One region of the Stenotrophomonas sp. 364 genome, then DNA from elsewhere that is predicted to be linked to it. Evidence: riboswitches for the same ligand, from Rfam matches in the RefSeq annotation. Region 1 holds a riboswitch; the other holds the start of a gene.

Region 1 (5,452 bases):
GCCAATGCGGCCAACCTGTCGGCCCTGGTCTACCACGCCCTGCCGCACCTGAACTGGGTCGGCTTCTACTTCTTCGACGGTACCGAGCTGGTGGTCGGCCCGTTCCAGGGACTGCCGGCCTGCGTGCGCATCCCGCTGGACAAGGGCGTGTGCGGCGCGGCGGCCAGCCAGCGCGTGACCCAGCGCATTGAAGACGTGGATGCCTTCCCCGGCCACATCGCCTGCGATTCGGCGTCGCGCTCGGAACTGGTGGTGCCGCTGGTCCAGGGCGACACCCTGATCGGCGTGTTCGACCTGGACAGCCCCTCGCTGGCGCGTTTCGACGCCGATGACCAGGCCGGCCTGGAGGCGATCGCCGCGGTGTTCGTCGAGGCCCTGGGATGAGCACCAAGCTGCGCAACATCGGTCCCAAGAGCGCGGCCTGGCTGCGTCAGGTCGGGTTGCGCACGCCCGAAGAGCTGACCGCGATCGGCGCGGTCGGCGCGTTCGTGAAGGTACGCCGCGCCGGGTTCAAGCCCAGCCTCAACCTGCTCTACTCGCTCGAAGGCGCGCTGCAGGACTGCCATTGGCAGGAACTGCCCGAAGCACGCCGCACCGAACTGGTGGCCGAGTACGAGGCCATCATCGCCGACAAGCCCCTGAAAAAGGCACCGCCAGCATCCGGCCCGGTCTACGACCGCACCGCCGAACGTCGCGATGATGAAGCCGACGACGCACCGCCGTTCGAACCGGACGACGAAACCGCGTAGAGCCGGGCTCTGCCGCGCCTCCGGATACAGAGGCGCCGCGTTGATCAGCGCATCGCCATGCGCCCATTGTTCACCGCGCAAGCAGCTGTTGTAGAGCCGGGCTCTGCCCGGCTGCTCTAACGCAGCAACCCACGTCCAGTGCCAGCCGGGCAGAGCCCGGCTCTACGTGCATGCACCATCACATCCGCCGCCAGCCGGGCAGAGCCCGGCTCTACGTGCGTGCACCACCACATCCGCCGCCAGCCGGGCAGAGCCCGGCTCTACGCAGGTGCGAGCCGCGCGCGATCAAGGCTGCTGCAGTTCCAGCAGTTCGCCCCACAGGCGGTCGTCCTCGCGCTCCACGCGCAGCTGCAGGCGGGTGCCGTGGTCGATGCGCAGTGCCCAGCACATCGCCATCGGCAGGCCGCACACCTGCGACAGCACCATCCGCAACGGCCCGCCATGGCTGACGATCAGGGTGGGCGGGGGATCGGGGTCGTCCAGCAAGCGGTGCAGGCCACGGGCGATGCGGCGCTCGAAGTGGCCCCAGCTTTCGCCGTGCGGCGGTGGGTTGGCGTGCGGGTCCAGGTGGAACGCCGACAGCTCCTGCATCGGCAGGTCATGCAATGCCTGGCCGTCCCAATCGCCGAAGTCGAGTTCGGCCCACTCCTCGTCGGCCACCACCTCCACCCCGTGCGGCACTGCCAGCGCATCGGCCGTGGCCAGCGCACGCTGGCGCGGGGAGCTCACCACCCGTTGCCATTGCCGCCCCCCATAGCGTGCGCACAGGGCCTCGGTGCTTCCGTCTTCCAACGCGGGATCACTGCGCCCGTCCAGGTGGCCGTCACGGCCGGTGCTGGCGTGGCGGATCAGGTCCAGGATCACGCCGCAACCTGCGCGGTGGACGGAGCGGAACGGTGCTGCAACCTCGATGGGTTCATGGGCATCACATCGTGAAACGAGCGGCATTCTAACCGCTCGCTCCCGCCGCCCCGGTGCGTCGGCTGCCGCAGGCGGGCCTTTGCTCTACACTGCGCGCACTTCCAGGTGACCTGCGGCGCATGCCGGCAGGTTGAAACGGGAAGCCGGTGACGCAGCAGCCCCCTGCCTGCCACTCCGGCGCTGCCCCCGCAACGGTAAGCGTGGAAACACCCGGCATTACGCCACTGTGCTTGCGCATGGGAAGGCGCCGGGTGCGATGGCCCTGGCCATCGGCCCGCAAGCCCGGAGACCGGCCTGGGAGACGACTGGTTGCGATGCGGCGGGCATGGCGGCGGCAAGCGGCGCCGTGCGCGTTCGCCCACCGTCGATCCATCCCTGCAGCGCGATCATCCCCACCCCTTGCCGCGCGGGCGTGCGCGGTGCATGGAGTCATCGATGAAGCTGCAGATCCAAGTCCTTTCCCTGGCCGTGTTGTCGGCCCTGCCTCTGCTGGCGTCGGCCCAGGACGAGGCGACCGCGCTGGACCAGGTACTGGTCACCGCCACCCGCACCCCGATCGCCCTGCAGGACAGCATCTCGCCGGCGCAGGTGATCGACCGCGCCGAGATCGAGCGCAGCCAGGCCCCGTCGCTGCAGGACCTGCTGCGCGGTCGCGCCGGCATCAACCTCAACAACAGCGGCGGCCTGGGCAAGCAGAGTTCGCTGTTCCTGCGCGGCACCAACTCGGCCCACACCCTGGTACTGGTGGACGGCGTGCGCATCAACACCGGCGACCTTGGCCTGGCCATGATCCAGGACCTGCCGCTGGCGCAGATCGAGCGCATTGAAATCGTGCGCGGCCCGCAGTCCAGCCTGTACGGCGCCGATGCGATCGGTGGCGTGATCCAGATCTTCACCCGCCGCAACGCCGGCACCTTCGCCCCGCACTTCCAGGTGGGCGGCGGCAGCAACGGCCTGCGCGAGGCCAGCGGCGGCTTCGGCGGCAGTGGCGCGCGTGGCTGGTTCGGCACCGACATCGCCTACCAGCACACCGACGGCATCAATTCCTGCCGGGGCGATGCGGCCACCTTCGCCGGCTGCGGCGCCGACGAGCCCGACCGAGACGGCTACCGCAACCTGTCCATGAGCCTGCGCGGTGGCTACGCGCTGACCGATGCGCTGAGCGTGGAAGGGACCGCGCTGCGTGCCGAAGGCGAAAACCACTACGACGGTTACTACAACTATTCGGAAACCCTGCAGCAGGTGCTGGGCGGCAAGGTGCATTACACCCCGAGCGAGCGCTTCACCCTGACCGCCAACGTCGGGCGTGCCGACAACGAATCGGACAACTACAACGGCAGCACCTGGCTGGGTGCCGCGCAGACCCATCGCGACAGTGCCTCGGTGCAGGCCGACGTGGGCATCGCCGAGGGCCAGCTGCTCAGCGCCGGCGTGGACTGGAGCCAGGACAACCTGGACGGCAGCAGTGCCGGCTACCGGGTCGACAGCCGCGACAATACCGGCGTGTTCGTGCAGTACCAGGGCCGCTTCGGCGCGCACCACCTGCAGGCCAGCGTGCGCAACGACGACAACGAGCAGTTCGGCAACCACACCACCGGCAGCCTCGGCTGGGGCCTGGAGCTGGGCCGCGGGTTCCGCCTCAACGCCAGCTACGGCACCGCGTTCAAGGCACCCACCTTCAGCGATCTGTACGACCCGTGGAGCGGCGTGCCGGGCCTGGACCCGGAAAAGTCGAAGAGCACCAACGTCGGTATCGCCCAGCAGGGCGACGGCTGGCGCTGGGGCCTGGACGTGTATGAAACCCGCATCGATGACCTGATCACCTACGATGCCACCACCTTCATGATGTCGCAGGTGGAGAAGGCGCGCATCCGCGGTGCCGAGTTGACCGGTGCGATCACGCTGGCCGGCTTCGATGTGAACGCCCAGCTCAGCCACACCGATCCGCGCAACCGCACCGAAGGCAGCGCGCAGTTCGACAACTGGCTGGCGCGCCGCGCGCAGAACACCGCCCGCCTGGATATCGACCGCAGCTTCGGTGGCTTCCGCGCCGGCCTGACCGCCAACGGCGCCGGCAAGCGCTACGACAACGCCGCCAACACCGTGCGTCTGGCCGGTTACGGCACGCTCGACCTGCGCCTGGAATACGCGCTGAGCCGCGACTGGTCGGTGCTCGGCCGGGTCAGCAACGTGTTCGACCGCGACTACGAAACGGTGGCCTGGTACAACCAGCCCGGCCGCGAGTACCGCCTGAGCGTGCGTTACCAGCCGAAATAAGCGATCTGGACGGCGGCACTGCCGCCGTCCCACCCTCGGTAGGTGCCGACCGCTGGTCGGCACAATCATTGAACCTGGCAGGTGCCGACCGTTGGTCGGCACACGTGTCAACCGCCGCCGGTTACAGCACCAGCAATTCCCGCAGATCATCCACCACGGCCACCGCCTCGACGTTGTCCAGATCCAGCCCACGTGGATAGCCATAGCGCACCAGCGCCACCGGCATGCCCGCGTCCACCGCGGCCCGGTAATCCGTAATCGAATCGCCCACCATCAAGGCGGCCTCGACGGCCACCTCGAAGTGCGCGGCGATATGCCGCAACGGCGCACCACTGGGCTTGCGTTCCGGCAGCGAATCGCCGCCCAGCACCAGCGCAAACTGATCCTGCAGCCCGAAGTGCTGCAGCAACGGCGCCACCAGCGCGGACGGCTTGTTCGTGCAGATCGCGAGCGTCACCGCGCGTTCGCGCAAGGCAGCCAACGTTTCGGTCACACCATCGAACAGGCGCGGACTGCGCAACAGGCAGGCCTCGTAGTGCCGCATGAAACCGGGCATGACCGTGTCCAGATCGATATCACTGCCGGCCGCGCCAAACGCCTGTTCGACAAGCCGCCGCACGCCATCGCCGATCCAGGTCAGTACCGTGGCCTCCGGTACCCGGGGCAACTGCCAGTCCTGCAGCGTGCGGTTCAACGCCTCGGCAATATCGGCCGCGCTGTCCACCAGCGTGCCATCCAGATCGAACACCACCAACGGATACGGATACGACAAGGCAATGCTCACTTCCACAGCAGGGAAGCGCCATTGTACGGAGGTGCGTGTGTGATGCCGATGCACGCCCCGGTAGAGCCGACCGTTGGTCGGCTGCACGCGCCCGCTGCGGTTGCGGGTGCACGGCGTGCTGATGCGCGGTTGCTGGTTCAAGAGCAGCCGACCAACGGTCGGCTCTACCGGCATCGGGTAGCTGGACGCGGTATCCCTGGGCCGTGTTTACAGCTGCGCCAGGAACTCCGGGCTGGCAAAACGATCCACCAGGAAATCCAGGAAGCTGCGCATGATCGTCGGCAGCTGCCGGCGTGACGCATACACCGCGTGGATGCCCAGCTCTTCCACCTGGTAATCGGGCAGCACCTCAATCAACGCGCCACTGCGCAGCAGCGGCGCGATCTGGTAGGTCGGCAGCATCGCGATGCCCGCGCCGGCGCGTACCGCCTCCAGCAACAACGATGCTTCATTGGCGCTGATGTTGCCGCCCACCGCCACCGCAATCGCGCGGCCATCGCGCTGCAGGTGCCACACGCTCCTGCCCACGTAGTGGTGGGTCAGGCAGTTGTGCGCGGCCAGTGCGTCGGCCGTGGTCGGCGCGCCGCGTTCGGCCAGGTACGACGGCGCCGCGCACAACACCGAGCGGCAAGGGGCCAACCGCCGCGCGATCAGCGCCGGGTCGATCGCACGCGAGATGCGCACCGCGATATCCACGCGTTCTTCGACCAGGTTGACCACG
Region 2 (5,452 bases), 360 kb from region 1:
TGCTGGTCGGCCCGCTGCAGCAGCGCGTGGCGCAGGTGGTGGCCGTGCTCGACGGCACGCGCGACCGATGTTGACGGCGCAGGACAGAGGAGTAGCATTGGCACCAGCCAAGGGATAGACCCACGGCACCTGCAACGACATGGGGGATTCTCATGGAATATGACTATCTGGTGTTCATCGGGCGTTTCGAGCCCTTCCATAACGGCCATGCCGCCGTTGCCCGCCTCGCACTGAGCCGGGCCAAGAAGCTGATCTTCCTGGTCGGCTCTGCCGATACCCCCCGCAGCCTCCGCAACCCCTGGACCGTGGCCGAACGCGCCGTGATGATCCAGGCCGCGCTTGAGGGTGCGGGCGAGCGCCTGCTGATCCGTCCGCTCAAGGACCACCTGTACAACGAAGCGCAGTGGATCGCCGGCGTGCAACGCACGGTGGCCGAGGCAATACGCGCCGATGGGCATGCGGGCGAAGCGAAGATCGGCCTGGTCGGGATGGACAAGGACGATTCGAGCTACTACCTCCGCGAATTCCCGCAGTGGCCGCTGGTGGATGTGCAGCACACCGAGACGTTGTCGGCCACCGAGCTGCGCCGCTATCTGTTTGAAGCCGGCAGCGTGGATTTCCACGGTGCGCTGCTGATGCTGCGCGGGAACGTGCCGGCGCCGGTGTATGCCATGCTCGAGGCGTTCCGCAAGAGCGGCCCGGCCTACGCCCAGCTGGTGGCCGAGTACCAGTTCATCGAGCAGTACAAGGCCGCCTGGAAAGACGCACCGTATGCGCCCACGTTCGTCACCACCGACGCGGTGGTGGTGCATTCGGGGCACGTGCTGCTGGTGCGTCGCCGTGCCGAACCCGGCAAGGGCCTGTGGGCGTTGCCCGGTGGCTTCGTCGGCCAGCAGCAGGGCCTGCTCGACAGCTGCCTGCGCGAACTGCGCGAGGAAACCCGGTTGAAGATCCCGGCGCCGGTCCTCAAGGGCTCGCTCAAGGGCCAGCATGTGTTCGACCACCCCGAACGCAGCCAGCGCGGCCGCACCATCACCCACGCCTTCCACTTCGATTTTCCCGCCGGCGAACTGCCGGCCGTGCGCGGCGGCGACGATGCCGACAAGGCGCGCTGGATCCCGGTCAGCGAAGCGCTGGACATGGGCCCCAAGCTGTACGAAGACCACCTGCACATCCTGGAGTTCTTCCTGGGCCGGGGCTGATCCCGGCTTTTCCCGCCGGCGGATAGACCGCCGGTGTCACCCGACGCGAAGGAGCTTCCCGTCATGCATTACCTCGACAATCTTCTCCTCAACACCGACAGCTACAAGGCCAGCCACTGGCTGCAGTATCCGCCGGGCACCGACGCCACCTTCTTTTACGTGGAGTCGCGTGGTGGCCACTACGACCGCACGCTGTTTTTCGGCCTGCAGGCGTTGCTGAAGGACTACCTGGCCAAGCCGATCACCCACGCCGACATCGACGTGGCGCGCGATCTCTTCGCCGCCCACGGCGAGCCCTTCAACGAGGCCGGCTGGCGCTACATCGTCGATACGCACGGCGGCCTGCTGCCGATCCTTATCCGCGCCGTGCCCGAGGGCACCGTGGTGCCGGTGCACAATGCGCTGATGACGATCGAATCGACCGACCCGCAGGCGTTCTGGGTGCCGTCGTATCTGGAAACGATGCTGCTGCGCGTGTGGTACCCGGTCACGGTGGCCACCACCAGCTGGCACGCCAAGCAGACGATCCGCCAGTACCTGGAACGCACCAGCGATGACCCGGAAGGCCAGTTGCCGTTCAAGCTGCACGACTTCGGCAGCCGTGGCGTGTCGAGCCTGGAATCGGCCGCCATTGGTGGCGCGGCGCACCTGGTCAACTTCCTCGGCACCGATACCGTCTCGGCCCTGCTGTACGCCCGTGCCTTCTACCACGAGGCCATGGCCGGTTGTTCGATCCCGGCCGCCGAACATAGCACCATCACCAGCTGGGGCCGCGACAACGAAGTGGAGGCCTACCGCAACATGCTCGCCCGCTTCGCCACCCCGGGTGCACTGGTGGCGGTGGTGTCGGACAGCTACGACATCTTCCACGCGATCACCCGGCACTGGGGCACCACCCTGCGCCAGCAGGTGATCGACTCGGGCGCCACCGTGGTGATCCGCCCGGATTCGGGCGACCCGGTGGCGGTGGTGCTGCAGTGCCTGCAGCTACTCGATGAGGCCTTCGGCCACGTGGTCAACGGCAAGGGCTACAAGGTGCTCAACCACGTGCGCGTGATCCAGGGTGACGGCGTCAACCCGACCAGCATCGGCCAGATCCTGGCCAGCATCACCACCGCCGGCTACGCCGCCGACAACGTCGCCTTCGGCATGGGGGGTGCATTGCTGCAGCGGCTGGACCGCGACACCCAGAAGTTCGCGCTGAAGTGCTCGGCCGCGCGCGTGGACGGGAAGTGGATCGACGTCTACAAAGACCCGGTGACCGACAGCGGCAAGCAGAGCAAGCGCGGCCGCATGCGCCTGCTGCGCCATCGCGAGTACGGCCAGTTCCGGACGGTGTCGGTGCCGGCCGACGCCGAATCGCTGACATCCGCCACGCTGCCGCCGGGCTACGTGGATGCGATGCTCACGGTCTGGGAGAACGGCCGGTTGCTGCGGGACGATACGTTGGCTGAGATCCGCAGCCGGGCGGACACTGCACGGCCGTAATCGGCCGACCTCACCGTCGCCATCCTTCATGCAACCCGCGCCGGGGTCCCTATGTCGGTTGCACCGGTGCCGGGGCGGCACAACTCCAATGGGTCCCACGGGCGGCTGCGGTTTGACGCCCCCTTGACCATCGCCCGGCTTCGGCCTACTTTGTGCTCGCCGAAGGTATCCATCTCTTTATGCAGATGAAGGGATGGGTTTAAACGGGAATCCGGTGAAGGCGCCTCGTGCGCCCATTCCGGAGCTGCCCCGCAGCGGTGAATGGAAACGAATCCTGCCAACAGCACTGGGCCCCGGCCTGGGAAGCGGCAGGTACTAGGTGGGCGTTCGCGCCCGTGTCCATCAGCCCGAATACCGGCCCCGGCCGGGGGACACGACCGTCCCCTGATTCGACCTGGAACGTCCGCGGGGAGGTTGCCGGGGCCTGCCGCCATGCCGTCCGCGTGGCGCTGCCCCCGTGCGTCCGCTCCACGACATCCGGTTCGCCCGCGGGGGCGAAGGTCGCTGGCGGGGCGGACACGGCAGCCATGTCGTGCACGGCGCGCGGTTCCTTCGTTCCTCAATGCCGCTACTGCAATGAGGACACGTTCCATGACCACTGTTACCAACCTGGGGTTTCCCCGCATCGGCGCCAAGCGCGAACTCAAGCGTGCGCTGGAAGCGTTCTGGTCCGGCCAAAGCAGCGCTGCGTCGCTGCAGCACACCGCCAGCGGCCTGCGCGAGCGCCATTGGCAGCTGCAGCGCGAGGCCGGCGTCGATGTGCCGCCGAGCAACGACTTCAGCTTTTACGATCAGGTGCTCGATGCGGCTTTCCTGTTCGACGCGATCCCCGCGCGCTACCGCGCCCTGGCCGACGCCGAGCCGCTGGCCGGCTATTTCGCCATGGCCCGGGGCGTGCAGCGCGACGGCTATGACCTGCATGCGCTGGAAATGACCAAGTGGTTCGATACCAACTACCACTACCTGGTGCCCGAACTGCAGGCCGGCCAGGGCTTCGCGCTGCGCGGCGACAAGCCGCTGGCCGAATACCGCCAGGCCAAGGCACTGGGCATCGAGACCCGCCCGGTGCTCCTCGGCCCGGTGACGTTCCTGCTGCTGTCCAAGACCACCGACGGCAGCCGTGCGCTGGACCTGCTCGACGCCCTGCTGCCGGTGTACGTGCAGCTGCTGGGCCAGCTGAAGGAGGCCGGCGCGCAGTGGGTGCAGCTGGATGAGCCGGCACTGGTGCAGGACCTGGACGAGGCCACCCGCGCCGCGTTCACCCACGCCTACGCGGTGCTGGCCGCAGCGGCGCGGCCGAAGGTGCTGGTGGCCACCTACTTCGGCGCGCTGGACGACAACCTGCCGCTGGCCGCCGCGCTGCCGGTGGATGGGCTGCACGTGGACCTGGTGCGCGCGCCCGAGCAGCTGGACGCGGTGATCAAGGCGCTGCCACCGGGCCGCGTGCTGTCGGCCGGTCTGGTCAACGGTCGCAACATCTGGCGCACCCACCTGGACAACGCACTGGTGCTGGCCCGCTACACGCACGGCCACGTGGGCGGCGGCCTGCTGTGGCTGGCCCCGTCGTGTTCACTGCTGCACAGCCCGGTCGACCTGGACCTGGAAAAGAAGCTGGATGAGGAACTGCACAGCTGGCTGGCGTTCTCCAAGCAGAAGCTGCAGGAGCTGCGCGTGCTGGCCGATGCAATTGACGCCCCGGCCCGCGCCGAGGATGCACTGGCGCACTCCCGCGCGTGCATCGAATCGCGCCGGCGCTCGCCGCGCGTGCACAAGGCCGAGGTGGCCGCGCGCCTGGCCGCCCTGACTGCTGCCGACGCGCAGCGTCACAGCCCCTACCCGCAGCGGCACCTGGCCCAGGCCGGCGCGCTGCAGCTGCCACGTTTCCCCACTACCACGATCGGTTCCTTCCCGCAGACCCTGGAAGTGCGCGAGGCACGTGCCAGCAACAAGTCCGGCAAGCTGTCCGACGCCGACTACGATGCGTTCCTGGCCACCCAGACCGAGCACTGCGTGCGCGTGCAGGAGCAGATCGGGCTGGACGTGCTGGTGCACGGCGAGTTCGAGCGCAACGACATGGTGGAGTACTTCGGCGAGCAGCTCGACGGCTTCGCGTTCACCAAGAACGGCTGGGTGCAGAGTTATGGCTCGCGCTGCGTGAAGCCGCCGGTGATCTTCGGCGACGTGACCCGCCCACGGCCGATGACGGTGCGCTGGTCGCAGTACGCGCAGTCGCTGACCGACCGCCCGATGAAGGGCATGCTGACCGGCCCGGTGACGGTGCTGCAGTGGTCGTTCGTGCGCGATGACCAGTCGCGCGCGGACACCTGCCGGCAGATCGCGCTGGCCCTGCGCGACGAGGTGCTGGACCTGGAAGCGGCCGGCATCGGCGTGATCCAGATCGACGAGCCGGCCATCCGCGAAGGCCTGCCGCTGCGTCGCGCGCAGTGGCGGGAGTACCTGGACTGGGCGGTGGAAGCATTCCGGATCAGTGCCAGCGGGGTGCGCGATGCCACCCAGATCCACACCCACATGTGCTATTCCGAGTTCAACGACATCATCCACTCCGTGGCGGCCATGGACGCCGACGTGATCTCGATCGAGACCTCGCGCTCGCGCATGGAGCTGCTGGACGCGTTCGTGCGTTTCCAGTATCCCAACGAGATCGGCCCGGGCGTGTATGACATCCACTCCCCGCGCGTGCCCGACAAGGAAGAGATGCTCGCGCTGCTGCGCAAGGCCGCCGAAGTCCTCCGGCCCGAGCA

Evidence for each region. A riboswitch is a leader RNA that binds a small molecule or an ion and turns the genes downstream of it on or off. The one in region 1 is predicted to bind cobalamin.
Region 2: linked by a shared signal. The riboswitch ahead of metE (5-methyltetrahydropteroyltriglutamate--homocysteine S-methyltransferase) and the one ahead of btuB (TonB-dependent vitamin B12 receptor) in region 1 are both predicted to bind cobalamin.

The regions. Positions count from the first base shown of each region.
Region 1 covers NZ_CP047135.1:207,105-212,556, reverse strand. The annotation lists gene GQ674_RS00990 (GAF domain-containing protein) at 1-384, shown strand, start outside; gene GQ674_RS00985 (TfoX/Sxy family protein) at 381-749, shown strand; gene GQ674_RS00980 (histidine phosphatase family protein) at 1,035-1,613, opposite strand; cobalamin riboswitch at 1,757-1,983, shown strand; gene btuB (TonB-dependent vitamin B12 receptor) at 2,106-3,947, shown strand; gene gph (phosphoglycolate phosphatase) at 4,069-4,719, opposite strand; gene GQ674_RS00965 (LysR family transcriptional regulator) at 4,939-5,452, opposite strand, start outside.
Region 2 covers NZ_CP047135.1:4,694,141-4,699,592, reverse strand. The annotation lists gene GQ674_RS20820 (AAA family ATPase) at 1-74, shown strand, start outside; gene GQ674_RS20815 (bifunctional nicotinamide-nucleotide adenylyltransferase/Nudix hydroxylase) at 147-1,202, shown strand; gene GQ674_RS20810 (nicotinate phosphoribosyltransferase) at 1,266-2,690, shown strand; cobalamin riboswitch at 2,837-3,068, shown strand; gene metE (5-methyltetrahydropteroyltriglutamate--homocysteine S-methyltransferase) at 3,282-5,452, shown strand, end outside.